3 regions of the Peribacillus sp. NPDC101481 genome follow, and region 3 is predicted to be linked to each of the others. Evidence: riboswitches for the same ligand, from Rfam matches in the RefSeq annotation. Region 3 holds a riboswitch; each other region holds the start of a gene.
What was found. Region 3 has a riboswitch for S-adenosylmethionine ahead of ACIROD_RS02445 (bifunctional homocysteine S-methyltransferase/methylenetetrahydrofolate reductase). Riboswitches for the same ligand answer to the same signal wherever they lie in the genome.

Region 1: linked by a shared signal. The riboswitch ahead of metK (methionine adenosyltransferase) and the one ahead of ACIROD_RS02445 (bifunctional homocysteine S-methyltransferase/methylenetetrahydrofolate reductase) in region 3 are both predicted to bind S-adenosylmethionine.
Region 2: linked by a shared signal. The riboswitch ahead of ACIROD_RS22795 (sugar ABC transporter substrate-binding protein) and the one ahead of ACIROD_RS02445 (bifunctional homocysteine S-methyltransferase/methylenetetrahydrofolate reductase) in region 3 are both predicted to bind S-adenosylmethionine.

Annotation. Positions count from the first base shown of each region.
Region 1 covers NZ_JBIWNJ010000005.1:136,035-138,307, reverse strand. The annotation lists gene pckA (phosphoenolpyruvate carboxykinase (ATP)) at 1-373, opposite strand, end outside; SAM riboswitch class I at 791-952, shown strand; gene metK (methionine adenosyltransferase) at 1,116-2,273, shown strand, end outside.
Region 2 covers NZ_JBIWNJ010000004.1:243,916-246,188, forward strand. The annotation lists gene ACIROD_RS22790 (sugar ABC transporter ATP-binding protein) at 1-62, opposite strand, end outside; gene ACIROD_RS22795 (sugar ABC transporter substrate-binding protein) at 120-1,232, opposite strand; SAM riboswitch class I at 1,348-1,453, opposite strand; gene ACIROD_RS22800 (GTPase domain-containing protein) at 1,549-2,273, opposite strand, start outside.
Region 3 covers NZ_JBIWNJ010000001.1:534,359-536,631, reverse strand. The annotation lists gene ACIROD_RS02450 (MOSC domain-containing protein) at 299-949, shown strand; SAM riboswitch class I at 1,061-1,159, shown strand; gene ACIROD_RS02445 (bifunctional homocysteine S-methyltransferase/methylenetetrahydrofolate reductase) at 1,264-2,273, shown strand, end outside.

The sequences.
Region 1 (2,273 bases), on a different contig from region 3:
TAACAACACGGATTGGGAGACGAGATGATTCGTCTGCACCAGCGAAACCTTTAAAAACAAAAATCTCTTCTTTTGCTTTTAGGTAGTCAACTACTTTATTATATAGTTTATTGAACACATCTTCGGAAATTGGCTGGTTCACTGAACCCCAATCGATTTTATCTTTAACAGATGCTTCTTCCACGATAAATTTATCTTTAGGTGAACGACCAGTATATTTGCCAGTTTCAGCTTTTACTGCGCCGGTTGATGTTAAAACGCCTTCATTTCTGCTTAATACTTTTTCGACCAATTGAGGAACTGAAAGTTGAGTTTGCACATTGTTTCCTGTTAATAACTGGTGTAACTCATTAGAAACATCTACAGAATTCATATATGAGGTACCTTCCTTTGTTTAAGTTTTTAGATTACAATTAGTATAACACATTCATTTAAATAGTCTATACTATTTCTTCTAATTTGTGATTATTTTCAGCTGGCCGCGTTAATCATTTTATTCCGGCAGGAACCGAGTCAGGATTATCACATATACTTTAATGAAGTCAATTTTATTTTAATAGGAAGTAAGTAAGCAATATATTTCCAATGGTGAAGTGGTTTTTCGTATGCTTAATACTTATTATTAATGGCAATTTCCAACATTTCTATTCGTATTTTGCATTGTAAACCCTTCTAAGACGCTGTATCAACACTTTTTTCAAAAGAAAGCCATACTGGGCGGAAATGTTCTTTTTAGAAAAGCATTGACAAATTCCAACCATATACGATAATATCTTAAATTGTACGGATTCTCTTATCCCGAGTTGGTGGAGGGACAGGCCCTTTGAAACCCAGCAACCTGCCATATTGAACTTGACTCCAAGATCGATCGCCGAAAATAAAGCGAAGATCTTCAAGGAATAGTGGTGATGGTGCTAACCTGAGCAAGGTAAAAACCCTTGAACGATAAGAGTGAAAGGATAGAAGACAGAATTTTAAACCTTTCCTCATTTGCCAGGGAAGGTTTTTGTGTTTTTCATAAGTAATTCTGTGTCTATAGTTGAAACTAATGAGGGAAACGAGTTCCGTAAAAATCAGGCTTATGCCTACAACATACTAACTTCCAAGGAGGAAATATGATGTCAAAGAAACGTCTATTTACTTCTGAATCTGTTACAGAGGGCCATCCGGACAAAATTTGTGATCAGATTTCAGATTCCATTTTAGATGCTATCCTAGCTAAGGATGCAAATGCACGTGTTGCGTGTGAAACTAGTGTAACAACAGGTCTTGTACTTGTTGCTGGTGAAATTACAACGTCCGCTTACGTGGATATTCCGCGTATCGTTCGTGATACGATTAAAGGAATTGGCTACACACGTGCGAAATACGGTTTCGATGCTGAAACTTGTGCAGTGTTGAGTTCCATTGATGAGCAGTCTGCCGATATCGCAGCTGGAGTCGATAAAGCATTGGAAGCTCGTGAAGGAAACATGTCAGAGGAAGAAATCGATGCAATCGGTGCAGGGGACCAAGGTCTTATGTTCGGATTTGCTTGTAATGAAACAGAAGAGCTTATGCCGCTTCCGATTTCATTGGCGCATAAACTTTCATTCCGCCTGGCTCAAGTTCGTAAAGATGAAACTCTTGCTTACTTACGCCCTGATGGTAAAACACAGGTAACTGTGGAATATGATGAGAATAACCGTCCTGTACGTGTAGATACGATCGTTATCTCTACACAGCATGATGCTGAAATTACGCTTGAACAAATTCAAGCCGATCTAAAAGAACATGTGATCAAAGCGGTCGTTCCAGCTGAATTGATCGATGCTCAAACTAAATACTTCATCAACCCGACTGGCCGTTTCGTAATTGGCGGACCTCAAGGGGATGCTGGTCTTACTGGACGTAAAATCATCGTTGATACTTACGGCGGATACGCTCGTCACGGCGGCGGTGCATTCTCTGGTAAGGATGCTACTAAAGTTGACCGTTCTGCTGCATACGCTGCTCGTTATGTTGCGAAAAACATCGTGGCAGCCGGCCTTGCCGACAAAGCGGAAGTTCAATTGGCATACGCAATCGGTGTGGCAGAGCCTGTATCGATTTCAATTGATACGTTCGGAACTGGTACAGTTAGCGAAGAAGTCCTTGTTGACCTAGTTCGTGCTAACTTCGACCTTCGTCCAGCTGGCATCATCAAAATGCTTGACCTTCGTCGCCCGATCTACAAACAAACAGCTGCTTACGGACACTTTGGCCGTACAGATGTCGATCTTCCATGGGAACGC
Region 2 (2,273 bases), on a different contig from region 3:
CTCAGCGCCTTCACCCCCGGAAATTCAATCGAAATCTTCTTCATTTCTAGTTGCGTGCCCATGTCCATTCCCCCTTATTGAACAGACACTCCCTTCTACTTGAAAGAGAGTGTCTCTTTTTAATTTTTATAATGATCTTTCAAAACCTTCATCCAATCTTCTTCAAATTCCGTCGATACACCCCAGCCATCGACAATACCAGACAGATTTGCCATGTTCACCGCTTCTTTAGACGCTTGGATTTGCTTTTGTGAAATAAGTGAAGCCTTCAAGTCATAGGTTTGCGGCGTTTCTTCGCCCGCTAATTTTTTAGCCAATATCCTCATATTCACTGCACCGATCAACTTGGGATCTACTGCTGCCGTGTAGGACCATGAGCTATCAGCCGATTGGATTTCCTGGAGATCTGCATTCGAGACATCTATTCCATATATCTTCACTTCATCGCGGCCCGCCTCTTTAATCGCCCGGGCTGCACCGATAGCAAAGGCATCCCATGTTGCGAAAATGGCATCCAATTTACCTTTAGGGTATTTATTCAGCATTGCGGCTACAGCATTTTGTGTCTGAACCGATGTATCAGCAGATGCCACTCCGAATCTTTCGACTTCTTTGATTCCAGGATTTTCTTTTAATTTTTCCTGATAGACTGCATTTCTTCTTACCATTGGAGGAAAACCGTCCACCCAAAGGTATGCAATTGCCGCTTTACCTTTCTGTTCTTTTATCAGCTTATCAAAAGCCAGTGTTGCCAACGCTTCATCATCTTGTGAAGTTAATGTCACGCCTTCTATTTTAGATAGATCGCTTATTGAATCGAATGTGACAACGCTTTTACCTGCATCAACCAACTTTTGAACGTCATTCACAGTTGCTGCATCATCACCATGTGAAATGATATAGCCGTCATAATCTTCCTCCAAAGCCTGCGCTATCGCATCATGGAATTTAGCCGTATCACCATTGGCTGTGTAAGTATCCACTTGAAACCCCAGTGCTTCTCCTTCTTCCTTCGCCCCCGCCAGGTATTGGGCCGTATGATCATCACCGCCAATTTTACGGATCACTTTGATTCTGGCTCCATCTCCATCAGCGAATCTTTCCGGAACATTTTCAAATGATACTTTTTCTTCTTTCTTCGACTCTGTGGAACTCTGACCTGTAGAGCACCCCGTTAAAAGCAAAGCGGAAGCGATGGCTGAAATGAATATACCTTTAATAGACCTTTTCATCTTGTTTCCCTCCATTTTTTCTTATTAGTCTTATCAGTTAAGTTGGTGTAAATCCCAAAATAAAAACCTCTCTAATATAGAGAGGTTTAATCGGCTGTTTTGCAGACTTGTCCCTCTCTTATCTGTCAAAACATTTCTGTTTTGCAGGATTTAGCACCAATTCCTAATGGAACGGTTGCTGGGCATCTTAGGGCCAGTCCCTCCGCCACTCTTGATAAGAGATATATCGTGTTACGTTTTCGTAATTATCACTTTATAGGGATATAGTCGTAAAGTCAATAGATTTTTGAATATTTGAAATGTTCCCCGTTATTTTTTATTTTCTTTGAAGCTGGGCTAGACGCTTTTTCTCAATCTTTTCAAGCCGCTCCAACTGCCTTAATTTCACTTCGAACAAAGTGATAGGGTCACGGTAAACTTCCGGATTTTGTTTCATATGCTCCAATGCAGCCTGGTAGTCTTTTATTTCAGTCTGCGTTTGCTCTATCGTTTTTTGAAGTAATGCAAATGAACCGCGATAGAAAAGGGAGATGTCACGATCCAAAGATTTTTCAAACAATCCAAATTGGGTAAGGAAACGCTCCGTGATCATTTCCGCAACATCCAGGTAATCTTCACTTTCCAGGTATTTCTTATAACGATTGTACATATTGGCTTTATTTTGCGGTATCGCCCCAAACAGCTTCCCTGCCCCTTTAAGCAGTAATTGAGATGGAGTCCTGCGCAAAAGGATATTGACGTTTTCGATGCGGATGCTGCTTGTCATCCTGTCGGCATCACGGCGCCAGTCATCCAATACTCTGAAGTCGCCTGCAAGCGTAATCCGTTCTTCTTTGTATAATTCATTGAAACCGGCACTCATCTCATCCATAAACTGCTGGCTTTGTGAGAACTCCATTTGGGAACTGGCAATCCAGTCTTGAAGAGAACGGTAATATTGAGGCATGATCTTGTCAGAAATGAAGTTTTGAATCCGCTCATTCATTTCCTGATTTAACTGTACATGGACCTGACTGAAATCACTGCTTTCCGTTAACGATT
Region 3 (2,273 bases):
TTCGCTCCCTAAAGAGCGACAATGAGGAATTCAATCGTGAAAATCAACATATAGGCGAACGGTTGTAGTTTTCGACTATATATTGTGTTCATATTCTACCATATTTAATTCTGAAATAGCAACAAAATTACTGAAACTAACCTATGGATTTTTCAGGAAATCAATGATATTTCGCCCATTTAACGGCTCATGTGGCTTTTTCACTTCATATATTTTTAAAAACTACTAATATAATGGATTTTTAGTATAATTTATACATATAGGATGATATAAATTAAATATGAATGGAAGATGCAAAATGGAAAATGGAAAAATCAAATCACTTCAGGCCGGAAAGCCGAAACATGAAAGTTTTTCGAATGTCGATATCTTTTCAGCCATGGATAAACAAGCACAGGATAATGTGAAAGTGACTAAATCAGGCATAATTGGTGATGGGGTAGGTAATGAAAAGTTCCATGGAGGTCCTGATCGGGCTTTGTGCTTTTACCCCTTTGAGCATTATTCATTATGGAATGAGAGATTCTCTAAAAAGCTGGATATCCCAGCATTCGGTGAAAATTTAACCGTAGCGGGGATGAGGGAAGAAACCACGTTTATCGGCGATATTTATCAAATAGGCGATGTGATTGTTCAAATTAACCAGGGGAGGATACCTTGTTCGACCATTTCCCACTTCAATCAAGAACCTAAGTTTTTGGAACTCGTGCTGAAAACGAGTTTCACTGGTTATTTTGCAAGAGTACTTCAAGAAGGAACGATAAATAAACAAAACGAGATCGTGCTAATAGATCGTTCGCAAGAAAAAATTTCAGTTCATTATGCAGCAGAGGTAATCCTTCATAAACGAGATGGGCTGGAAGGCGCCAAGGCTTTACTTACTCTGGACCCATTAGCGGAAGACTGGAAACAAAGAATCTTGAAGAGGGTTCAGGCTGCAAAAGATTGAATCATTTTTGCAAAAGTGAAAAAAATGTCGATCAGGTATTGAAATTGACAGATTATTAATGTAAATTAAATATAATCTAATTTTGAAATCTTGTGAAAATTATATAAATGGATCTTATCGAGAGAGGTGGAGGGACTGGCCCGAAGAAACCTCAGCAACCAGCTTAGGCAAAGGTGCTAAATCCAGCAAGCAGAGCTTGATAGATGAGGAGAATGTTTCAAAAAACCTTCTTCTTTGAGAAGGTTTTTTTTCCTTTTCTCTCATACTCATAAAATACGACAAAAACAGGACTGTTTTTGAGAGAGGGTGTAATGATGAATTTTCGTAAAGAAGTGAAAGAAAGAATGCTGGTTGGGGAAGGGGCAATGGGCACCTTATTGTACTCAAATGGCATCGATCAATGTTATGAGGAATTAAACTGCACGAATCCGGATCAAATAGAGTCTATCCATCGTGCCTATCTGGAAGCTGGTGCAGATATCCTTCAATCGAATACATACGGAGCCAATTTCAACAAATTGAAACGGTATGGACTTGAAGATGAAGTAAGCAGAATCAATCGCCAGGGAGTCATTCTTGCTAAAAAAGCGGCAAAAGGAAAGGCTTATGTCTTCGGTACCATAGGGGCACAACGGAGTATCAGAAAATCGGATTTAAGCATGGAAGAGATTAAACGGGGGTTTCGTGAACAGCTATACAGTCTGTTGATGGAAAATCCTGATGGGATTCTCTTGGAAACATTTTATGACCTGGAAGAGCTGGAAACCGTTCTGCAAATCGTAAAAAATGAAACTGGACTGCCGATCATCGCAAATGTCTCGATGCATGAACTGGGTAATCTCCAAAATGGAATCCATTTAAATGAAGCCTTTCAAAAACTCGAGCAATTGGGTGCCGATGTTGTTGGGGTGAATTGCCGTCTTGGTCCACATCATATGATCAGGGCCTTGGAAGAAGTGAGTTTGCCAAAGCAAGCATCGATTGCCATATACCCTAATGCCAGCCTCCCTGATTATGTGGATGGAAGGCTCGTCTATAAAGCCGTGCCGGAATATTTCGGTTCAAGTGCAGTGGAACTTCGTGAGCAAGGTGCCGCTATCATAGGCGGGTGCTGTGGAACGACGCCACTGCATATTCAAGCTGTAAAGAATGCGATCGGAAGTTTTGCTCCCGTAAAAGAGAAAGTTACGAAATCCCGTGAAATAGAAATAATTGAAGTGAACGAAAGAGAATTGGAACTTCCACTGTACGAAAAGGCCAAGACGGAAAGGACGATCCTGGTTGAACTTGATCCACCTAAAAAGCTGGGAATAGAGAGCTTCAT